One region of the Streptomyces sp. NPDC043854 genome, then DNA from elsewhere that is predicted to be linked to it. Evidence: riboswitches for the same ligand, from Rfam matches in the RefSeq annotation. Region 1 holds a riboswitch; each other region holds the start of a gene.

The links. A riboswitch is a leader RNA that binds a small molecule or an ion and turns the genes downstream of it on or off. The one in region 1 is predicted to bind cyclic di-AMP.
Region 2: another riboswitch for cyclic di-AMP. It lies ahead of AC068A_RS24215 (M23 family metallopeptidase); the one in region 1 lies ahead of AC068A_RS02200 (M23 family metallopeptidase).
Region 3: another riboswitch for cyclic di-AMP. It lies ahead of AC068A_RS23060 (transglycosylase family protein); the one in region 1 lies ahead of AC068A_RS02200 (M23 family metallopeptidase).

What each region holds. Positions count from the first base shown of each region.
Region 1 is NZ_JBWKDK010000002.1:39,929-47,201, reverse strand. Features, by position in the region: gene AC068A_RS02215 (sensor histidine kinase) at 1-585, opposite strand, end outside; gene AC068A_RS02210 (MBL fold metallo-hydrolase) at 894-2,096, opposite strand; gene AC068A_RS02205 (SGNH/GDSL hydrolase family protein) at 2,307-3,110, opposite strand; gene AC068A_RS02200 (M23 family metallopeptidase) at 3,277-4,248, opposite strand; cyclic di-AMP (ydaO/yuaA leader) riboswitch at 4,251-4,469, opposite strand; gene AC068A_RS02195 (tyrosine-protein phosphatase) at 4,782-5,600, shown strand; gene AC068A_RS02190 (aspartate aminotransferase family protein) at 5,638-7,032, opposite strand; gene hpnH (adenosyl-hopene transferase HpnH) at 7,029-7,273, opposite strand, start outside.
Region 2 is NZ_JBWKDK010000028.1:75,692-82,964, reverse strand. Features, by position in the region: gene AC068A_RS24245 (hypothetical protein) at 1-104, shown strand, start outside; gene AC068A_RS24240 (hypothetical protein) at 121-423, shown strand; gene AC068A_RS24235 (ATP-binding protein) at 755-1,309, shown strand; partial or broken gene AC068A_RS24230 (GNAT family N-acetyltransferase) at 1,432-3,084, opposite strand; gene AC068A_RS24225 (HPr family phosphocarrier protein) at 3,270-3,551, shown strand; gene AC068A_RS24220 (GntR family transcriptional regulator) at 3,763-4,428, opposite strand; gene AC068A_RS24215 (M23 family metallopeptidase) at 4,632-5,426, opposite strand; cyclic di-AMP (ydaO/yuaA leader) riboswitch at 5,440-5,596, opposite strand; gene AC068A_RS24210 (M16 family metallopeptidase) at 5,808-7,175, opposite strand; gene AC068A_RS24205 (M16 family metallopeptidase) at 7,196-7,273, opposite strand, start outside.
Region 3 is NZ_JBWKDK010000026.1:13,977-21,249, reverse strand. Features, by position in the region: gene AC068A_RS23075 (nucleoside triphosphate pyrophosphohydrolase) at 1-550, shown strand, start outside; gene AC068A_RS23070 (cytochrome P450 family protein) at 792-2,066, shown strand; gene AC068A_RS23065 (transglycosylase family protein) at 2,169-3,275, shown strand; cyclic di-AMP (ydaO/yuaA leader) riboswitch at 3,555-3,724, shown strand; gene AC068A_RS23060 (transglycosylase family protein) at 3,727-4,440, shown strand; gene eno (phosphopyruvate hydratase) at 4,784-6,070, shown strand; gene AC068A_RS23050 (FtsB family cell division protein) at 6,272-6,760, shown strand; gene AC068A_RS23045 (DUF501 domain-containing protein) at 6,868-7,273, shown strand, end outside.

The sequences.
Region 1 (7,273 bases):
GTGCACGAGGGACTGGAGGCGGCGGGCGAGGTTGACGAAGACCTCGACCTTGCGGTCGCTGTCGGAGGGGGCGGCGGGGCCGGCCAGCCGTACGAGGGCGGCGTGCGCCTGCTCGCGGGCGCCGCGCAGCTCCTGGGAGAGCAGCCAGAACTCGTCGACCCGCTCGGGGTCGGTGCCGGGCGGCGGCGCGGTCGGGCCGCCGCGGACCGGCCGGGCCGGCTGTTCGCCGCGTTCCAGCCGTTCCGCGGCGGTGCGCAGCTCCTGGCGGCCGCGCACGCTGGAGCGGCGCAGGGCCTCGCAGCGGTCCCGGACCGCCTTGGCTCCGCGCTGGGCGCCGAGCAGGGCGGCGGCGAGCGCGCCGACGACGAGCAGGGCGCAGCCGAAGAGGACGGGCCACAGCCGGGCGTCCCGGTGGCCGTCGCCGCCGCCGAGCTGAAGGGTGAAGATCACCCCGGCGGTTCCGCTGAGCCCGGCGGCGAGGGTGGGCAGCACGGCGGCGCGCACCAGCTGGGGCCGTATCTGCCGCTCGGGACCGGGGGCGGCGTGTCTCGACGGGGCGTGGCGGGCGGCGCGGAGTCCGGACATCGGGGTCCTCAGGCGTCCTCATACGTGGGCCCGGGCCCCAGGGGTGACGGGACCCGGTGTTGATCACCGGATACCCACGCTAGACCGGATAATCCCGCCGCTGACGGCCAGTCGGGGAACTTCACCGGGGTGCTTCCCGCTCCCGAGGGGGCGCTCGTACGGCAGCCCGAATCCGCCGGGAGCGCGTGTTCGGGCCCGGCGGTCCGCCCCCGGCGCCCGCGGGTCGGGCCCGGTGCTTCCGGCCTCGCGGGCGCCGTCTGGGTGGTTCTGGCGGGCAGCCGGTGCGGGGCCGCCCGCGCGGCGCGTCGTCACCGCTCGCCGGCGAGGTCCAGGTCGCGGTCGGCCGGAGGGACGGCATCGGCAGCCGCTTGGGCGGTCGCCGTCGCAGGCCGCCACGGGTGGTCGATGGGCCGGGCCACCGGGCGCCACCAGCGGTCGGTGGGGAGGACGCCGCCCGGCTCGAACGGCTCGCCCGGCCGGGGGACGGCCACGGGCTGCTCCGCTTCCGCCCCGGCGTCGAGGGTCCACTCGCCCGGCTCCGCCCACGGGTGGAGCGCGAGGTTGAAGGTCCCCCAGTGGATCGGCAGCAGCACCCCGTGCGGCGCGGCTCCCTGGAGGTCGAGGTGGGCGCGCACGCCCTCCTGCGGGGTCATGTGGATGTCCGGCCAGTACTCGGAGTAGGCGCCGATCTGGATCATCGTGGCGTCGAAGGGGCCGTGCTCGGCGCCGATGTCCTTGAACCCGGGGAAGTAGCCCGTGTCGCCGCTGTGGAAGATCCGGTGCTCGTCACCGGCGACGGCCCAGGAGGCCCACAGGGTGTGCTGCGCGTTGCGCAGCCCGCGCCCGCAGAAGTGCCGGGCCGGGGTGGCGGTCAGCGAGAGTCCGGCGATCTCGGTGGACTCGTTCCAGTCGAGCTCGCGCAGCCGGTCCGCGGAGACGCCCCAGTGCTCCAGGTGCGCGCCGACACCGAGCGGGACGGCGAAGACCGTGTCGGTGCCGGCCAGCTGCTTGACGGTCGGCAGGTCGAGGTGGTCGTAGTGGTCGTGGGAGATCACGATGGCGTCGACCGGTCCCAGGGCGGCCAGCGGCACCGGCACGGGGTGGAGCCGCTTGGGCCCGGCGAAGGGGAAGGGGGAGCAGCGCTCACCCCACACCGGGTCGAAGAGGATCCGGCGCCCGTCGATCTCGGCGAGGACGCTCGAATGGCCCATCCAGGTCAGGCGCAGCCCGCTGACCGGCGGCTTCGCCAGGTCGGCGAGGGTCGTCGGGTGGACGGGTACGGACGCGGCGGGGCTGCGCCGGATCCGCTGCTCCTTGTGGAAGTAGACCTTGGCGAATTCCAGCATGGAGCCGGAGGGTCTGGTCCGGGCACCGACCGGGTTCCGGAAGGAGCCGTCCGCGAAGTTCGGCGAGCGCCGGATCCGCTCCAGCCGTGCGCCGGACGGATCCGCGCCGAAGGCTTCGGGGCGCAGGGCGCGCAGCAGCGGACGCAGGGGTTGGGAGCCGGTCAAAACGCCTCCTGGGAGGGGTGGGGCGGGCGGTCGCAGGCCGTGGCCGGCGGTCTGCTTCCTCACTGGTCTACCACCACCAACGCAGGGCGGCCCCGGAGGATTCCGTCAGGCGTGCCCGCACCGCCCCTGCGGCAGCCCCCTGCGGCAGCCCCGCCGCAGCCCCCTGCGGCCATCCCGCCGCCGCCCCGGCAGGCGGCCCTCCCGCCGGCCCTACAGCGGCAGCAGGTCGGGCCGCTTCGCCTCCACGTGGTCCCCGGAGGATTCCCCGCGCAGCCGCCTGCCGATCCACGGCACCAGGTGCTCCCGGGCCCACTGGATGTTGTCGCGGGTCACGTCCACCGAGCCGCGGGGCTGTTGCGGCGGCCACGGCTGGTCGGGGTCGGTCGGCACCTCGAGCCCCAGCACCTGGGCGGCGCGCAGCGCGACCCGGGTGTGCCCCTCGGGCGAGAGGTGCAGCCGGTCGCCGTCCCAAGCCCGGCGGTCCTGTACGGACTTCAGCGACCAGAGGTCGAGGACGGGGCAGCCGTACCGGTCGGCGATGGCGCGCACGTGCGCGCTGTACGTGGCGACCTTGCCGCGCAGGTGCTTGAGGACGGGCACGCCGCGGGTGTCGAAGCCGGTGGTGATCATGACCTGGCCGACGGAGGCGGTGAGGTCGGCGACGGCGGCCTCGAACCGCTCGGCGACGGCGTCCGGGTCGCTGCCGGGCCGGATGATGTCGTTGCCGCCGGCGCAGAAGCTCACCAGGTCGGGGGCGAGCTCCTTGGCGCGCGGGACCTGTTCGGCCACGATCTGGTCGAGCAGCCGTCCGCGCACCGCGAGGTTCGCGTACCGGAAGTCGCCCTCCGGGCGCTGGTCGGCCAGGAGCACGGCCAGCCGGTCCGCCCATCCGAGAAAGAGCCCGTCGGGCCCCGGGTCCCCCACCCCCTCGGTGAAGCTGTCCCCGAGTGCCGTGTACGAGCCGATGGTCCGGATTTTCTGTTCTGTCGTCTCTGTCGTCGTCGTCGCTGCCACGGGACCATATCCTTCACCGCGGGACGTGACCTACGCCACCGTAGGAAGGGGTTGACGGACCGTGATCTATACCACCTGGTCGGTACGGAATGGCAGCGCGTGAGGCCGGACCCCCCTCGGGTCCGGCCTCACGCGGATCTGTCGCCTCCGGCGGCTGAGCGAGCCGTCAGATGGTCACGCCCTTGGAGCGCAGGTAGGCGATCGGGTCGATGTCCGAGCCGTACGAGGGACCGGTGCGGATCTCGAAGTGCAGGTGCGGGCCGGTGGAGTTGCCGGTGGAGCCGGAGAGGCCGATGGCCTGGCCGGCGCTCACGCTCTGGCCGACCGAGACGGAGAGCTGGGAGAGGTGGGCGTACTGGGAGTACTTGCCGTCCTCGTGCCGGATGACGACCTCGTTGCCGTACGAGCCGCCCCAGCCGGCGGAGACGACGGTGCCGGCGCCGACCGCCTTGACGGTGGTGCCGGAGCTCGCGATGAAGTCGACGCCGGTGTGGTAGCCGCTGGACCACATGGCGCCGGCGGTCTTGTACGCGGTGGAGACGCCGCCGGAGACGGGGGCGGTGAAGCCGGCCGCGGCGACCGCGCCGGCTGCGGCGGTGTCGGCGGAGGCCGTGTCGGCGGCCGCGCTCTTCTTGGCGGGCGCGGGCGCAGGCGCGGGGGCCGCGGCGAGCGGGGAACCGGCGGCCGGGGCCTTCTTCTTCGGCTTCGGCGCGGGGGCGGGCTGCTCGACCGGGGCCCGCTCGGGAGCCGCCGACGCACCCGGGGCTCCGAGGGACAGCCTCAGGCCGGGGTGGATCAGGGAGGGGTTGTCGCCGACGGCCTCGCGGTTGTCGGCGTAGAGCCGCTGCCAGCCGCCCGGGAGGTCGTGGTCGGCCGCGATGACGGAGAGGCAGTCGCCCGTCCGGACCGTGTAGACGGCCGGAGCAGCGGAGGCGGCGGCTGCGGGTGCGGCCGCCGGAACCTGCAGGGCCGCGGCCGGGACCGCAGTGGCGGCGGCCGGGGCGGCGGCCGCGTGGGCGCCGGCGGCGCCGATCAGCGGCAGGGCCAGGGCCGCTCCGCCGGTGCCGGCGACGGTGGCGACAAAACCACGGGCCAGGGAACGGGACTTCGGACGGCGGTGCTTACCCTTTGCCGGCATGGCGAATTCCTCTCCGGCGCCTGCGAGGTGAGCTGTCGGGTTCGGATTGGAGATGTCCGGCCGTCCGTGGACGTACAACAACGCGGACACGCATGTGACGTGCACGCGACGTGAACGGAACACGTACGGCTTCACCCCTGGCTGCTCCGGAGCGGAACTCCGGCGCAGCGGCCTACCTGGTTCCCCCGCTCCTGCCGCGCGAGTTCGGTCGAGTGTGCTTTCCGGACGGCGGCAGGATTAGGCGGTCCATCCGGATTGGTCGCGAAGGTAATCGAGCGGGCCGGTACGGAACAAGCCGTGAATTTCCTGACGGATTCACAGGAAGGGGAGTCCAGCGGAATTCCGGTCACCCTGCGTCCATTCTCCGCCGCCAACAACCGTCCCGGCCGGGCCATTCGACTTCGACGATCAGGCACTCACGGTCACCGTATGATCTGGCTCACGGGGCCGTGCCCGATCTCGCCTCCGGCACCGGCAAGTTGGTCCCAAGCAGCGCAATTCGGACACTCGATGACGATGCAGAGGATTTCCCCTTGACCCAGCAGATACCCACCACCCCGCCGGGCACCCCGCCCCCCGAGCCCGAACTGTCCGGTGTGCGCAACTTCCGGGACGTGGGCGGCCTGCCGACCACGGACGGGCGGCAGGTCAAGGCGGGACGACTCTTCCGAAGCGGACATCTGGCACATGCCACCGAAACCGATGCAGAATTCCTCGCATCGCTCGGACTGCACACCGTCTTCGACTTCCGCAACGCGGCCGACCAAGCCCTGGAGGGTCCCGACATCGAGCTGCCCGGGGTGCGCAACGTCAACATCCCGCTGTCCGACCCGGCCGACGGCAAGGAATTCTGGACCATGGTCCGCGACGGGGACGTGGAGCAGCTCCGCGGCATCCTCGGCGACGGCAAGGCCGCCGCCCGGATGGTGGGCTCGTACCGCTCGATGGTCGTGCACCGCACCGCCGAGCACGGCCGGGTCCTGCACGCCCTCGCCGAGGACAGCCTCCCCGCGCTCATGCACTGCGCCGCCGGCAAGGACCGGGCCGGCCTGTCGATCGCCGTCACCCTGCTCGCGCTGGGCGTGGAGCGCGAGGCCATCGTCGCGGACTACCTGGAGTCCAACGCCCCGCACCGCCGCTACCGGGTCCGCCGCGGCAGCGACGCGCCCGAGGCCCGCTCCCCCGAGGTGACGGAGCTGCTCGCCCCGCTCTTCGACGCCCGCGCCGCGTACCTGGCCGCGGCCTTCGACACCATCGACGAGCACTGGGGCGGCGTCGACCGCTACCTCGCCGAGGGCCTCGGCCTCGCGGCCGGGACCCTCGGCCGGCTGCGCGAGCGGCTGCTCGACTGAGCCGCGGCGGACGGTCGGCTGCCGGCGGGGCGGGCCGTCAGCCTCCCGCTACGGCCTGCTTGACCAGGGTCCGGCCGAAGTCCCACAGGAGCCCGCCGCCGGCGTGCGCCTCGTCCATGACCGCACGGAAGGCGCCGACGAACCGGTCGACGTCCACCTCGTCCACGATCAGCGGCGGGATCAGCTTGATCACCTCCAGGTGGTCCCCGGACACCTGCGTCAGGATCCGGTGCCGCTGGAGCAGCGGCACCACCACCATCTGCGCGAACAGCCCCTTGCGGGCCGCCTGGAGCATGGTCCACCGGCTGCGCAGCCGCAGCGAGGAAGGCCGTCCGAACTCGATGCCGATCATCAGGCCCCGGCCCCGGACCTCGTACAGCAGCTCGTACTCGTCCACGAGCGCCGCGAGGCGCCCGCGCAGCAGGTCGCCCGTCGCGCGGGCGTTCGCGACGAGCGACTCGTCCTCCATGACGGAGAGCACCGCCAGCCCGGCCGCCATCGCCTGGGCGTTGGAACCGAAGCTGGCGGAGTGCACCAGGACCCGGTCCATGGACGAGTAGACCTTCTTGAAGATCCAGTCGCGGCCCAGGGTGGCGCCGACCGGGACGTAGCCGCCCGACAGCGCCTTGGCCACGCACACCAGGTCCGGCTCCACGCCCGGCTCGTGCTGGTAGGCGTAGAAATCGCCGGTCCGTCCGAGGCCGGTCTGCACCTCGTCGGCGATCAGCAGCGCCTTGTGCCGGCGCAGCAGCTCCTGCGCGGCGGGCAGGAAGCCGGGCGGCGCCGCGTGCACGCCCTTGCCCTGGATCGGCTCGACGACGAATCCGGCGACGTCGCCGCGCTTCAGCTCCCGCTCCAGGGCGGCCAGGTCGCCGAGCCCGATCCGGGTGTCGGGCAGCAGCGGCGCGAAGCCGTCCCGGAAGCCGGCCTCCCCGTTGACCGAGAGCGAGCCGGCGGTCAGCCCGTGGAAGGCGTGGTCGCAGTAGAGGACCCTGGGCCGCCCGGTGGCGTACCGGGCGAACTTCAGAGCGGTCTCCACGGCCTCGGTGCCGCTGTTGCCGAAGAAGACCCGGTCCAGGTGCGGGCTGTACGACAGCAGCTTCTCGGCCAGCAGCCCGGGCAGCGGCTGGCAGTCGAAGCGGGTCAGGTCGGCGAGCCGGGCGTCGAGCACGTCGTGCAGGGCCCGGCGGACGACCGGGTGGTGCCGGCCCAGGCCCATCACCCCGAACCCGGACAGCATGTCCAGGTAGTCGTTGCCCTCGGCGTCCCAGAAGTGGGCGCCCTCGGCCCGCTCGTAGACCTTGTCGAAGCCGATGGTGTGGAGCATGCGGGGCAGTTGCGGGTTCAGGTACCGGGCGTGGAGCGCGTACCGCTCCGCACCGCGCTCGGCCAGCAGGGCCTTCAGGTCGAAGCCCCCGGACCCGGCAGTCATGCCGATCCGTCCCGGTCGCCCCGGTTGCCGCGGTTGCCCCGGTTGCCGCTGACCGTGTCCCGGGCCGCGCGCAGGGACTCCTTGAGGGAGCCCATGGTGGCGAGGACGGCGGTGGGCTCGTAGCCGCAGTGCGCCATGCAGTTCGCGCAGCGCGGGTCCTTGCCGCGGCCGTACCTGTTCCAGTCGGTCTCCTCGATGAGCTCGCGGTACGTCGTCACGTACCCGTCGCTCATCAGGTAGC
Region 2 (7,273 bases), on a different contig from region 1:
CGCACGAGGCGCAGCCGTGGCAGCCCCAGGCAGGGCCGCCGCATCCCCCGGTGGCCCCCCAGTGGCAGGCGCAGCCGACCCCACAGGCGAGCGGCGCGGCGTAGTTCGAGAGGAGACCCGATGGACCCGAAGGAGGCGCCCCCCTTCGCCAAGGACGGGGTGCACCCGGCGATTCAGTCGCTCGTCTACGACGAACGGCGCGGGCTCGTGGGCACGGTGGAGGCGATCGGTTATCGCGTCACCCTGCGCCCGCAGGGCGGGGGCCGGGAGTGGAACCCGGAGTGGGACGACATCAGGCCCGCGACCCAGGCTGACATCTTGGCGTCGCGCGTCCAGGTGACGAACCGTGCCAACGGATCGATGCGCGCGGCGACCCATCCCGAGATCGCGCGACGCAGACCGGCGGCCGACCCGAGCACGTAGGCGGCCCCTTCCAGATCGGCACGCGTGGTTCGGGCGTGCCGAGTCCCAGAGCGCGCGCGGCGGCGCGGACGTCCGCCCCGGCCCATTCGTTCCCCCACGGGGGCCGGGCGTGGTTCCCCGCGTCGCCGCGCGCTTTACCCGAACCCGTATGGCGACCGTTTCGCGTCAGGGTCGCGATCCCGAACGTGGTTGGCGTTCGGCCCACCGATCGAGATGAGGTGATGGGATTGAGTGCGCGGCCCAGGGTGGACCCGGAGCGAGAGCGGGTGTCGCCGCCGGGGCGGGAGGTGAGGGCAGGGTGATCGAGGGTCGGGGGTCTTTCCCGGCGGTCATGCTGACGCTTCCCGCGACGGTGGGAGCGGTGGCGGCCGGGCGGCGACTCGTGCACGAAGCCTTGACGTATTGGGAGCTTGACCCCGCCCTGATCTATGACGCCAAGGTGATCATGTCGGAGTTGCTGACGAACGCCGTCAAGGCGTCGTCGGAAGTCGAGTTGGAATCGGTGCAGGTGCCACCCGGCGGGTTCAATCTGGTCGCCCCGCAGATCCGCGTCCAGGGCACGGCGTTGTTCCTAGAGGTCTGGGACGTGATTCCGACGCTCCCGACTCAGATCATGGTGGGCGACTCCGACGAGGGCGGGCGCGGGCTGTCTCAGGTGGTCGAGAAGCTGAGCGACCGGTGGGGCGTGTCACCGGCTGAGCGGGGCGGCAAGGTCGTCTACGCAATGTTGCGGATCCAGGAGCCGCCGCCGGTGAGCATCACGGGGCACGCGGTGCCGTTGTCCAGGGACCTCACGCGGGAGAGCTTGCGAGGGATGGAGGGTCAGCACCTGATGGCCACCACGGCGTTACTTGCCGCGCTGCTGGGACCGATGGCGAAGCGGTGAGCGGTCACCCCGGAGGTAGGTTGGCTTCCGGGGCGTCCGCGTCACGGTGCGGGCGGCGGGGGGGAGGGTTGCTCATGTGCCCAAGGGCCGCGCCGGAGCGCCGCGAGCGCCGAGGCAACGCCGGCCGCGGCCCGGCCGAAGTCCGCCGGGGAGGCCGCGGTGGTCAGGTCGAGCGGGGCGCCGGGCCGCAACCCCTGGGCGAGGCAGGCGTCGTAGGTGAGGAAGCCGAGGGACTCCGAGTTGCCGAGGACGGCCACGCGCGGGCCGGCCGGCACCGGCTGCGAGGCGAGCAGCAGCCCGACGTCCACCAGCTCGGTCACCGTGTCGACCCGGATCACGCCGGCCTGCCGCAGCAGCGCCGAGACGGTGGTCTCCGGCAGCCTGGTCCCGGGGACCACGTGGCCGGCCGGGGTGTGGCGGCCGCCCTTGGCGACGACGACCGGCTTGACGGCGGCGGTGCGGCGCGCGAGCCGGGTGAACTTCCGCGGGTTGCCGAGGGTTTCGAGGTACATCAGGGCCACGTCGGTGGCCTCGTCCTCGTACCAGTACTGGAGGATGTCGTTGCCGGAGACGTCCGCCCGGTTGCCGGCGGAGACGAAGGACGAGAGCCCCTCGCCGCGCCGCAGCAGCGCGGACAGCAGCGCGATGCCGATCGCGCCGGACTGCGTGAACAGGCCGATCCGGCCGGGGACGGGCGCCGGCACGGGGGCGAGCGAGGCGTTGAGGGCGATCTCCGGGGCCGTGTTGATCACACCGAAGGCGTTCGGCCCGATCAGCCGCATCCCGTACGAGCGCACCTGGCGGACCAGTTCGCGCTGCCGGTCCAGCCCGGCCGGGCCGCTCTCCCCGTATCCGGCGGACAGGACGACGAGCCCCTGGACGCCGTGCTCGCCGCAGTCGGCCACCACCTGCGGGACGCGCTCGGCGGGGACCGCGACGACCGCGAGGTCGACCGGGGCGTCGATGTCGCGGAGCGAGCGGTAGGCCCGTACACCCTCCAGCAGGTCCCCTTCGATGCCGGGGGCGCGCGCCTCGTTCACGGCGTAGAGGTGGCCGCGGAAGCCGCTGTCGCGCAGGTTGCGCAGGGCCGCCGCGCCGACGCCGGCGCCGGAGCGGCTGACTCCGACCACCGCGACCGAGCCGGGTGCCAGCAGCCGCTGCACGGAGCGGGCCTCGGCGCGCTGTTCGCGGGCGCGCTGTACGGCCAGGGACTCGGCGGTGGGTTCGAGGTCGAGGGTGAGGTGGACGGAGCCGTCCTCGAAGCTGCGCTTCTGCTGGTAGCCGGCATCCGTGAACACCTTGATCATCTTGGTGTTGGCGGGCAGCACCTCGGCCGCGAACCGGCGGATGCCCCGCTCCCGGGCAACCGCGCCGATGTGCTCCAGCAGTGCGGAGGCGACGCCGCGGCCCTGGTGGGCGTCCTGGACGAGGAAGGCGACCTCGGCCTCGTCGGCGGGGGCGGAGGCGGGGCGGCCGTCGGGGCCGATGCGGTCGTAGCGGACGGTGCCGATGAACTCCTCGCCGACGGTGGCCGCGAGGCCGACGCGGTCCACGTAGTCGTGGTGCGTGAAGCGGTGCACGTCGCGGTCGGAGAGCCGGGGGTGGGGGGCGAAGAAGCGGTAGTACTTCGACTCGTCGGAGACCTGGTCGTAGAAGCTGACCAGCCGCCCCGCGTCCTCCGTGGTGATGGGCCTGATCCGGGCGGTGCCGCCGTCCCGCAGGACGACGTCGGCCTCCCAGTGGGCCGGGTACGAGGGGTCCGACGCGGTGGTCATGCGGTGATCCTAAGCCCAGGACGGGCAGGACAGCCCCCTGCGCGGCGCATACGGAAACGCCGTTCAAACCGGTGCAAGCTGGGGTACGTCGAGCGGCGGGAGAACCGGGCGGGAGGTCGGCCGGAGCACTCGGGGCGTCGTGAGAGACTGGTCTAGACAACCGTGAGAACCTGAAGGGCATCACCATGGCAGAGCGCCGCGTCAACGTCGGCTGGGCCGAGGGCCTGCACGCCCGTCCCGCCTCGATCTTCGTCCGCGCCACGACCGCTTCCGGCGTCCCGGTGACCATCGCGAAGGCCGACGGGAACCCCGTCAACGCCGCCTCCATGCTGGCGGTGCTGGGCCTGGGCGCCCAGGGCGGCGAGGAGATCGTCCTGGCGTCCGAGGCCGAGGGTGCCGAGGTGGCGCTGGACCGCCTCGCGAAGCTGGTTGCCGAGGGGCTGGAGGAGCTCCCCGAGACCGTCTGATCCTTCGGGTTCGCACCGCGCGAACGGCGAAGCCGCGGCATCCGGACCATTTCCGGACCGCGGCTTCGCCGTTTTATTCACACACTGCCCCCGCCCGCGAATTCCGGACGGGCAAGGGAATTCACATAACCGGCGGGGGAAATGCCGCAACCGGAAAAGCCGGGGCACGGCGGCGTCCCCCATTGACACCCCCATTCATACGCCGTTTCTGTTAATGGGAACCGCTCGCCGTGTTTACGGCAGGTTGCGAAGTCCTCACCCGCAGCCGGTAGGCCCCGGTCGTCCGGTCGGCGTGGACCGCCGTCAGCGCCTTCGCGCGCTCGGCGTCCCCGCGCGCCACCGCGTCCACGATCGCGCCGTGCTCGGCCCAGCACTCCACCGGCCGGGCCGGGGCCTGCACGGTGTACATCCAGGCGACCTTGTGCCGCATCTGGGTGAGCAGCGCGACCAGCCCGGGGCTGGCGGAGGCCTGCGCCAGGGTCTCGTGGAACCAGCTGCCCAGCGCCCGCAGGTCCTCGCCCCGCCCCTGCCTGGCCCGCTCCTGACCCAGCCTGACCAGCCCGCGCAGCACCTTGAGGTGGCCCTCCGTGCGCCGGCGGGCGGCCCGCGAGGCCGCCAGCGGCTCCAGCAGCATCCGCAGCTCCAGCAGATCGGCCGCCTCCTGCTCGGTGGGCTCGGCGACGCAGGCGCCCGCGTGGCGACGGGTGATCACGAAGCCCTCGGACTCCAGGGTCCGCAGCGCCTCGCGGACCGGGACGCGCGACACGCCGTAGCGGCGGGCCAGCACCTCCTCGGTCAGCCTGCCGCCCGGTTCGAACACCCCGGAGACGATGTCGTCGCGGATTGCAGTGCATACCGCGTGCGCGGGAATACGCAAGACCGGACCTCCGCTTGTTTTCCGATTGCCGGCGACAATGCCGTGACCGTACTGGGATCGTACGGGGACTCTATTGCAACCGGCGGAATTTTCCGAGCGGGGTCGGAAATCGGGGGTATTTGCGGCCGCCGCGAGCCACGCCGAAGGCCCCGGCTCGGTGAGCCGGGGCCTTCGGGCGGAGCGTGGGTGCGTACGCGCTCGGATCAGAGGGCGACGCCGTGCTGGCGCAGGTACGCGATCGGGTCGATGTCGGAGCCGTACGAGGCGCCGGTGCGGGCCTCGAAGTGCAGGTGCGGGCCGCTGGAGTTGCCGGTGGAGCCCGACAGGCCGATCTGCTGGCCGGGGGTGACCTGCTGGCCGACGGAGACGCTCAGCGAGGACAGGTGGCCGTACTGCGTGTACGTGCCGTCGGCGTGCTTGATGACGACGTTGTTGCCGTACGCGCCGCCCCAGCCGGCCTCGACGACGGTGCCGACGCCCACCGCGCGCACCGAGGTGCCGGAGGCGGCGTGGAAGTCGATGCCGGTGTGGCTGCCGGAGGACCACATGCCGCCGCCCGCGCGGTACTGGGTGGAGACGTAGGAGTCGTCGAGCGGGGAGACGAAGGTGTTGAGGCGCTTGCGCTCCTCCTCGCGGGCGGCGCGCTCGGCGGCCTCGCGCTCGGCCTTCGCCTTCTCCTCGGCCTTCTGCTTGGCCTCGGCGGCCCGGGCCTTCGCGTCGGCCTCGGCCTTCTCCTTAGCGGCGGCGGCCTCGGCGGCGGCCTGCTGGGCCTGGGCCTGGGCCTCGACGTCGCCCGCGACGTCGGCGGCGGTGACGACCGCGTTCAGGCCGGTGTCCTCGCTGGAGGGGGCCTTGTCCGAAGCGGCGAACGCCGGGCCCGCGAGCGTGCCCACGACACCGGTGGTCGCGAGGGCGGCCACGCCGGCGTAACCGGCGGTCTTGCGGCTCAGACGGCTGGAACCACGGTGCTTGCCGGAGGCACGGCTGCCAAAGGCCATGAGGAGGCTGATCCTTTCCTTCCTTCTCGCCTACCGGGTTAGCTGACGGGTTCGGAGCAGGAAGGTCTCCTACGGGCCCCTCTGGCGAGGCGGCCCGATTCACCCCAGGGACGTGTGGGTCCCCGGCTCCCCAGGGCTCGCGCCTGACGGGGACTCGGCGATCGCTGCCCGGTGCCGCGGGTGCGGCGCGTACCAACTGACGGACAGCACGGCCGACGCTAGGCGGATCATTCGTCAATCACCAAATGGTCACGGCCTTTTGTTGCGCACGCCACACCGCATAAGCCAACCTCCGGACCAAACAGACATAAGGGGCTCCGGCGGACAAGCCGCCGAAGCCCCTTGAATCGCCCGCCACTTGCCGACGGGCAGTGAACCGCGTCAGTTGCCGACGACGGTGACCTCGCCGATCCCGAGCGCCCGCACCGGCTCCTCGATCTGCGAGGCGTCACCCACCAGCACGGTGACCAGGCGGTCCACCGGGAAGGCCTTGACGACCGCCGTGGTCGCCTCCACCGTGCCGGTCGCGGCCAACTGCGCGTACAGCTGCGCCTGGTAGTCGTCCGGCAGCTCCTGCTCCACCTGGTCCGCCAGCGTGCCGGCGACGGCCGCGGCCGTCTCGAACTTCAGCGGGGCCACGCCCACCAGGTTCTGCACGGCGACGTCCCGTTCGGCATCGGTCAGGCCGCCCTCGGCGAGGGTGCGCAGCACCTTCCACAGGTCGTCCAGGGCCGGGCCGGTGTTGGGGGTGTCCACCGAGCCGCTGATGGCGAGCATCGAGGCGCCCCGGCCGTCGGCCGTGGAGCGCAGCACCTGGCCGAAGGCGCGCACGCCGTAGGTGTAGCCCTTCTCCTCGCGCAGCACCTTGTCCAGGCGCGAGGTGAGGGTGCCGCCCAGGCAGTACGTGCCCAGCACCTGGGCCGCCCACACGGTGTCGTGCCGGTCCGGCCCGACCCGGCCGATGAGCAGCTGCGTCTGGACCGCTCCGGGACGGTCGACGATGATCACGCGGCCGGTGTCGTCGGCGGTCACCGGCGGCACCTCCGCCGGCCGGCCCGCGGTGCCGGTCCAGGCGCCCAGGGTGTCCGCCAGGACGGCGTCCAGGTCGATGCCGGTCAGGTCGCCGACGACCACCGCGGTCGCGGTGGCGGGGCGCATGTGGGCCTCGTAGAAGGCGCGCACGGCCGCGGAGTCGATCCGGGCCACCGTCTCCTCGGTTCCCTGGCGCGGGCGGGACATCCGCAGGCCGGCCGGGAAGAGCTGGCGGTAGAGCTCCTTGGCGGCGCGTCGCTGCGGGTTGGCCAGCTCGTGCGGGATCTCGTCGAGGCGGTTGCGCACCAGGCGGTCGACCTCGCTGTCGGCGAAGGCGGGCGCCCGCAGGGCCTCGGCGAGCAGGCCCAGGGCCTTCGGCAGCCGGGAGGCGGGGACCTCCAGCGAGACGCGCACGCCCGGGTGGTCGGCGTGCGCGTCGAGGGTGGCACCGCAGCGCTCCAGCGCTGCGGCGAACTCCTCGGCGGTGTGCTTGTCGGTGCCCTCCGACAGGGCGCGGGCCATGATCGTCGCCACGCCGTCCATGCCCTCGGGTTCGGCGTCCAGCGGGGCGACGAGGTTGATCTCGACGGCCACCACCTGCTGGCCCGGCCGGTGGCAGCGCAGCACGGTCAGGCCGTTGGCCAGGGAGCCGCGCTCGGGGGCCGGGAAGGCCCACGGCCGGGGCTGCCCGGCCTGGGGCCGCGGGTGGAAGGTCATCGTGACGGCTGCGGTGTCGCTCACTGCTCCGCCCCCTCGTTCTCGTTCTCGGTCGCATCGGAGTCGTCGGCGCCTTCGGCGGCGTCAGCGGCGTCGGC
Region 3 (7,273 bases), on a different contig from region 1:
GCGCCAGACCCACGAGGGGCTGGTCAAGTACGCGATGGAGGAGGCGTACGAGCTGGTCGAGGCCATCGAGGAGGGCGACCGGGAGGAGCTGCGCGAGGAGCTCGGCGACGTCCTGCTCCAGGTGGTCTTCCACGCGCGGATCGCCGAGGAGCACCCGGACGAGCCGTTCTCCGTGGACGACGTGGCCGGCAGCCTCGTCGAGAAGCTGATCCACCGGCACCCGCACGTCTTCGGGGACGCCGAGGCGCGGACCGCGGAGGACGTGGCCGCGCACTGGCAGCGCACCAAGGCGGTCGAGAAACAGCGGGAGTCGGTCACCGACGGGATCCCGCTGGGCCAGCCGGGCCTGGCCCTCGCGGCCAAGCTGGCCGGCCGGGTCCGGGCGGGCGGCGTGGCCGTGGAGCTGCCGGACGGCGAGGGCATCGGGTACGAGCTGCTGCGGATGGCGGCGCGCGCCGAGGCGGCGGGCATCGACCCCGAGACGGCGCTGCGCGCGGCGGCCCGCGCCTACCGGGACGCGATCCGCGCCGCGGAGGGCGTCGGCGCGTAGCCGGGGAGCCGTACGCGCCGGGCCGTCCGGTGCCGGGCCGTCCGCGTGCCGGGCCCGGTGGCGGGTCAGCCGTGGCGGGCGCGCGCCGGGGCGGGTTCAGCCCGTGCGGGTCCACGGGCCGGTCCGGGCCGGTCCGGGCCCGTCCGTCGCGCAGCCCGACCGGCATGGCGGGAAGCCCCCGGCTCCGGCCGGAGGAGGAGTCGAACGGGATGGCGTCCGGCGGCCGGGATACCGTCGACGGGTGCACGAGCCGACCTCCGCAGCCCCCGAAGACCCCGCATCCGGCCAGGGCCCGACCCTGTTCGACTGGGAGTTCGCGACCGACCCCTACCCCGCGTACGCCTGGCTGCGCGAGCACTCCCCGGTGCACCGCACGAGGCTGCCCAGCGGGGTCGAGGCCTGGCTGGTGACCCGGTACGCCGATGCCCGCCAGGCCCTCGCCGACCAGCGGCTCAGCAAGAACCCGGCGCACCACGCGGAGCCGGCGCACGCCAAGGGCAAGACCGGGATCCCGGGGGAGCGCAAGGCGGAGCTGATGACGCACCTGCTGAACATCGACCCGCCGGACCACACGCGGCTGCGGCGCCTGGTGTCGAAGGCGTTCACCCCGCGCAGGGTGGCGGAGTTCACACCGCGGGTGCAGGAGCTGACCGACCAGCTCATCGACGCCTTCGCCGGGCGGGGTGAGGCGGATCTCATCCACGAGTTCGCCTTCCCGCTCCCCATCTACGCCATCTGCGAGATGCTCGGCGTACCGCGCGAGGACCAGGACGACTTCCGCGACTGGGCCGGGATGATGATCCGGCACGGCGGCGGCCCGCGGGGCGGAGTGGCCCGTTCCGTGAAGCAGATGCGGACCTACCTCGGCGAACTCATCCACCGCAAAAGGGATGATCTGGGCAATGACCTCATCTCCGATCTGATCCGGGCGAGCGACCACGGGGACCACCTGACCGAGGCCGAGGCCACCGCCATGGCCTTCATCCTGCTGTTCGCCGGTTTCGAGACCACCGTGAACCTCATCGGCAACGGGGTGCACTCCCTCTTCACGAACCCCGGCCAGCGCGCCCGCCTGCAGGAATCCCTCGCCGCCGGGGAGCGCGGCCTGCTCCAGACCGGCGTCGAGGAACTGCTCCGCTACGACGGCCCCGTGGAGCTGGCCACCTGGCGGTTCGCCACCCGGCCGCTGACCCTCGGGGGCCAGGACATCGCCGTCGGCGACCCGGTGCTGGTCGTGCTCGCCGCCGCCGACCGGGACCCGGCGCGGTTCGCCGATCCGGACACCCTCGACCTCGCCCGCGCCGACAACCAGCACCTGGGGTACGGGCACGGGATCCACTACTGCCTGGGCGCCCCGCTCGCGCGACTCGAGGGACAGACGGCGCTTGCGACTTTGCTGACGCGTCTGCCGGATCTGGAACTCGCTGTTCCGTCAACTGACCTTCGGTGGCGCGGAGGTCTGATCATGCGCGGCCTTCGCACCCTTCCCGTCCGATTCACACCCCGAAACATCTGAGCTTCTCCTGAGGGAAAGTCAGGTTCTTGCTCAACTTGTGACAATCGTCGGAAGGCCGCTAGGTTCTGCCGTTACCCAGCCGTTATGCGAAAGGTGCTGCACATGCGTTCCGGGAACGGCCGCCACAGACGCCCCCGCCAGGTACCCGCGATTGTCGTCACCGCCGGAGTCACCGGCTCCGCACTGGCCATGCCACTGCTGGCCGCCACCGGTGCGAGCGCGGCGGAAGCCGCCACCTGGGACAAGGTCGCCGAGTGCGAGAGCGGGGGCACCTGGAGTGCCAACACCGGAAGCGGCGCCTACGGCGGGCTGCAGTTCACCCAGGAGGAGTGGAAGAACGCGGGCGGCGAGGAGTTCGCCGAGCGCGCCGACCTCGCGAGCCGGTCCCAGCAGATAGCCGTCGCCGAGCGCGTGCTCGGCTCCCAGGGCCCCGAGGCCTGGCAGAACTGCGCGACCCAGGCCGGGCTGGCCAAGGACGCCCCCGCCGCGGACGTGGACCCCGGCGCGAAGGGCCAGCACCGGGCCGTCGGCCAGTCCCCGAGCCGCCCGGACGCCGCGGTGCCCCCGACCGGCTCCGGCAACCGGGCCACGGACTACGGCGCCCCGACCCCCGCGCCGGACTACACGATGCCGCCCGCGCCGACGGGGCCGTCCAGCGGACTGCCCGTCATGCCCGAGCCGGACGGGACGACCGCGGCGCCCACGCTCCCGCCGGTCTTCCCCGGCGACCCGACCGCGAACCCGGTGACGCCCACCCCGACCGCGCCGGGCACCCCCGGCACCCCGGGCGCCACGCCGGGCACCCCGGGTGCCACGCCGGGCACGCCGGGCGCTACGCCGGGCACGCCGGGTGCCACGCCGGGCACCCCGGACGGCTCCGCGCCCGGGACGCCGGGGGCTCCGACCCCGGGCGGCAGTCCGGCGGACCCCTCCGCCCCGACGGCACCGGGCGCGACGGGCGCAACGGGCGCCTCCACGGACCCGGGCGCCGTCCCGAGCACCCTGGGCACCGGCAAGCACCGCGGTACGCCCGCCGTCGAGACCTCGCCGGCCTCGTACACCGTCAAGGAGGGCGACAGCCTGGCGACCATCGCGGACGCCAACGGGGTGAAGGGCGGCTGGGGTGCGCTGTACAAGGCCAACGAGCAGGTCATCGGCGGTGACGCCAACCTGATCAAGCCGGGGCAGAATCTGGATCTAAGCAAATAACAGGGGCAGTTCGGACACCCGGAAGGCCTTGAATGTCCGGTTCGTTCAAATGAGACATGTGTCTCTTCCGGTCAACTGGCGTGTCTCGCCCGAGGGCTTGGGCAAACCCCGCCCTCACCTGCGCAAACACCCCGAAAAGCAGCGCAAGTAGGGGTCCTCCCTCCCCGATGTTCCTCGTTGAACATCGGGGAGGGACGTGTCTACGGTCTGAACCGCTCGCCACCGCGGGCCCCTTCGACCGCATCGCCGAATCCTGCCGGCGGACGGAGGGAACACTCGTCGCGTCAAGCGCCGAAGGCAGGAGCGGGGGAACCAACGCAGGTGCCGGGAAGGGCCGTTGAGAGACGGCTGCGGACCGGCTTGGGGTGAAGCCGCGCATCACAGCGCGGCCGGGCAACTCATCCGCCCGAACCCGACAGCTCACCTCGCAGGCGTCGGTGAGGAGAACTCCATGCTGCTTTCGGGCAAGGGCAAGCACCGCCGCGCCACCGCCATCGAGCGGACCACCCGCATCGTGACGCTCGCCGGCGTCGCCGGTGTCGCGGTCGCCGCGCCCCTGATGACCGCGGGCACCGCCTCCGCCGCCACGGCCTCGGAGTGGGACCGCGTCGCCCAGTGCGAGTCCGGCGGCAACTGGTCCATCAACACCGGCAACGGCTACTACGGCGGCCTGCAGTTCTCGGCCTCCACCTGGGCCGGGTACGGCGGCAAGGCGTACGCCCCGCAGGCCAACCAGGCCACCAAGGCGCAGCAGATAGCCATCGCGGAGAGGGTCCTCAAGGGCCAGGGCAAGGGCGCCTGGCCGCACTGCGGCAAGGGCCTGTCCAACTCCGCCTACACCGGCGGCGGTTCGACCACCACCAACAGCACCACCACCAAGTCGACCCCGAAGACCGAGACCAAGAAGACCCAGCCGAAGAAGACCGAGACCAAGAAGGAGACCTCGCGCACCGAGGCCCCCACGACCCGGTCCGAGCGCTCCGAGGCCCCGGCCGCCCCGAAGACCGGCAACGGCTCCTACGAGGTCAAGTCCGGCGACACCCTCGGCTCCATCGCCGAGGCGAACAACGTCAAGGGCGGCTGGGAGAAGCTCTTCGAGCTCAACAAGGACATCGTCTCCGACGCCGACCTGATCTTCCCCGGCCAGAAGCTGAAGCTCGGCTGAACATCCCGCGAAGCCCCGCGTGCGTAGCCCGCGCGGACTGAAGCGGACGGCCACTGCACGTGTGCAGCACACCGCCCGGCGCGTATCCCCCCACGCGCCGGGCGGTGGTGTGTCCGCGCCCCGAAGGGGGTCGGCGGGAGCCCGCGCGGCGGCCCGATCGGCGGCCGGTCACGGCCCGATCAGGTGTCCGTATGTCCCGGAAGCGGGGTATTCGGGCCCTTTTTCGTCCCAGGACCCGGGCGGTCGGCCGGCCGACCGCCCGGAGCCGGTTAGGCTCTAGGCGGCAAGGCCGGCCCACGGCCTGACCCGCCACCGCACACCCAGCGTCACATCCCAGAAGGAGATGCTCGTGCCGTCCATCGACGTCGTCGTAGCCCGGGAAATCCTGGACTCCCGAGGCAACCCCACGGTCGAGGTCGAGGTGGGCCTCGACGACGGCAGCACCGGCCGTGCTGCCGTTCCGTCCGGCGCCTCCACCGGTGCCTTCGAGGCCATTGAGCTCCGCGACGGCGACCCGAACCGCTACATGGGCAAGGGCGTGGAGAAGGCCGTCCTCGCGGTCATCGAGCAGATCGGCCCGGAGCTCGTCGGCTACGACGCCACCGAGCAGCGCCTGATCGACCAGGCCATGTTCGACCTGGACGCCACCGACAACAAGGGCTCGCTCGGCGCCAACGCCATCCTCGGCGTCTCCCTGGCCGTGGCGCACGCCGCGTCCGAGGCCTCCGACCTCCCGCTGTTCCGCTACCTCGGCGGCCCGAACGCGCACCTGCTGCCCGTTCCGATGATGAACATCCTCAACGGCGGCTCGCACGCCGACTCCAACGTGGACATCCAGGAGTTCATGATCGCGCCGATCGGCGCCGAGTCCTTCTCCGAGGCCCTGCGCTGGGGCACCGAGGTCTACCACACCCTCAAGAAGGTGCTGAAGGGCAAGGGCCTGTCCACCGGCCTCGGCGACGAGGGCGGTTTCGCCCCGAACCTGGGCTCCAACCGCGAGGCCCTCGACCTCATCCTCGAGGCCATCAAGCAGGCCGGCTACACCCCGGGCAAGGACATCGCCCTGGCGCTCGACGTCGCCGCGTCCGAGTTCTACAAGGACGGCAAGTACCTCTTCGAGGGCCAGTCCCGCTCCGCCGCCGAGATGACCGAGTACTACGAGGAGCTCGTCTCCGCGTACCCGCTCGTCTCCATCGAGGACCCGCTGTTCGAGGACGACTGGGCCGGCTGGAAGGTCATCACCGAGCGCCTCGGCGCCAAGGTGCAGCTCGTCGGCGACGACCTCTTCGTCACCAACCCGGAGCGCCTCGCCCGCGGCATCGAGGAGGGCACCGCCAACGCCCTGCTCGTCAAGGTCAACCAGATCGGCTCGCTGACCGAGACCCTGGACGCCGTCGAGCTCGCCCAGCGCAACGGCTTCAAGTGCATGATGTCGCACCGCTCCGGCGAGACCGAGGACGTCACCATCGCCGACCTGGCCGTCGCCACCAACTGCGGCCAGATCAAGACCGGCGCCCCGGCCCGCTCCGAGCGCGTCGCCAAGTACAACCAGCTGCTGCGCATCGAGGAGATCCTCGACGACGCCGCGGTGTACGCGGGCCGCAGCGCGTTCCCCCGCTTCAAGGGCTGACGCCCTGAAGCCCGGCGTCCCGCGCTTCAAGGGCTGACGGGCCCCTGAGCCTCCGTACGTCCCCGCACTCGGTCCCGTACCGTGTGCGGGGACGTAGTGCGTGGTACGAAGCGCGAAGAACGAGCACGAAGCACGAAGCACGAAGGCCGTACGGCGCGCGCCGGCGAGGGTCGGCGCGCGGACACCAGGGGAGGCGGATCAATGGCCGGGAACCGGGATCGGTTCTCCACCTTCTCCACCGCGACCAGGCTCAAGCAGCTCGGCGAGCGGACCGCCGCCCACGTCTACCGCTCCCAGAGCCGCCGCCAGGTCCGCCGCAGCCGGCTGACCGGGCGGGCCGCCCTCCTGGTGCTGGTCCTCTGTACGCTGGTCGTCGCCCTGGCCTACCCGATGCGCCAGTACGTCTCCCAGCGCTCGGAGATCGCAGCGCAGCAGCGGGCGGCCGCAGCGGCCGGCAAGCGCCTCGAACGGCTGCGCGACGAGAAGGCCCGCTGGCAGGACGACGCGTATGCCGAGCAACAGGCGCGCAAACACCTGCACTTCGTGCGCCCGGGCGAGATCAGCTACATCATGACCGACCCCGGGGCCGAGGCGGCCGAGCGCCGGCGCACCCGACATGCCGGCTCCGACCGCCCCTGGTACTCCAACGTCTGGGACGGCGTGGACAAGGCCGACCGCCCCGGCGACTGACGGCACCACCGGCCGGCAGCAGCAGTTCCGGCCACCAGCACCAGCACCAGCACCAGCAGCACCACCCATCCCCGAGAACGACGAGAACGAAGAGACTTCCTCCAGGCATGCAGACGCCCCCGCCCCAGACCGACCGGACCGAGCCGACCGACGCGGACATCGAGGCGTTCGAGCAGCAGCTCGGACGCCCGCCGCGCGGGCTGCGGGCCATCGCCCACCGCTGCCCCTGCGGCCAGCCCGACGTGGTGGAGACCGCCCCCCGGCTGCCCGACGGCACGCCCTTCCCCACGCTGTACTACCTCACCTGCCCGCGCGCGGCCTCCGCGATCGGCACGCTGGAGGCCAACGGCGTGATGAAGGAGATGCAGGCCCGCCTCGCCGAGGACCCCGAGCTCGCCGCCGCCTACCAGGCCGCGCACGAGGACTACATCCGGCGCCGCGACGCCATCGAGGTGCTCCAGGGCTTCCCGAGCGCCGGCGGGATGCCGGACCGGGTGAAGTGCCTGCACGTGC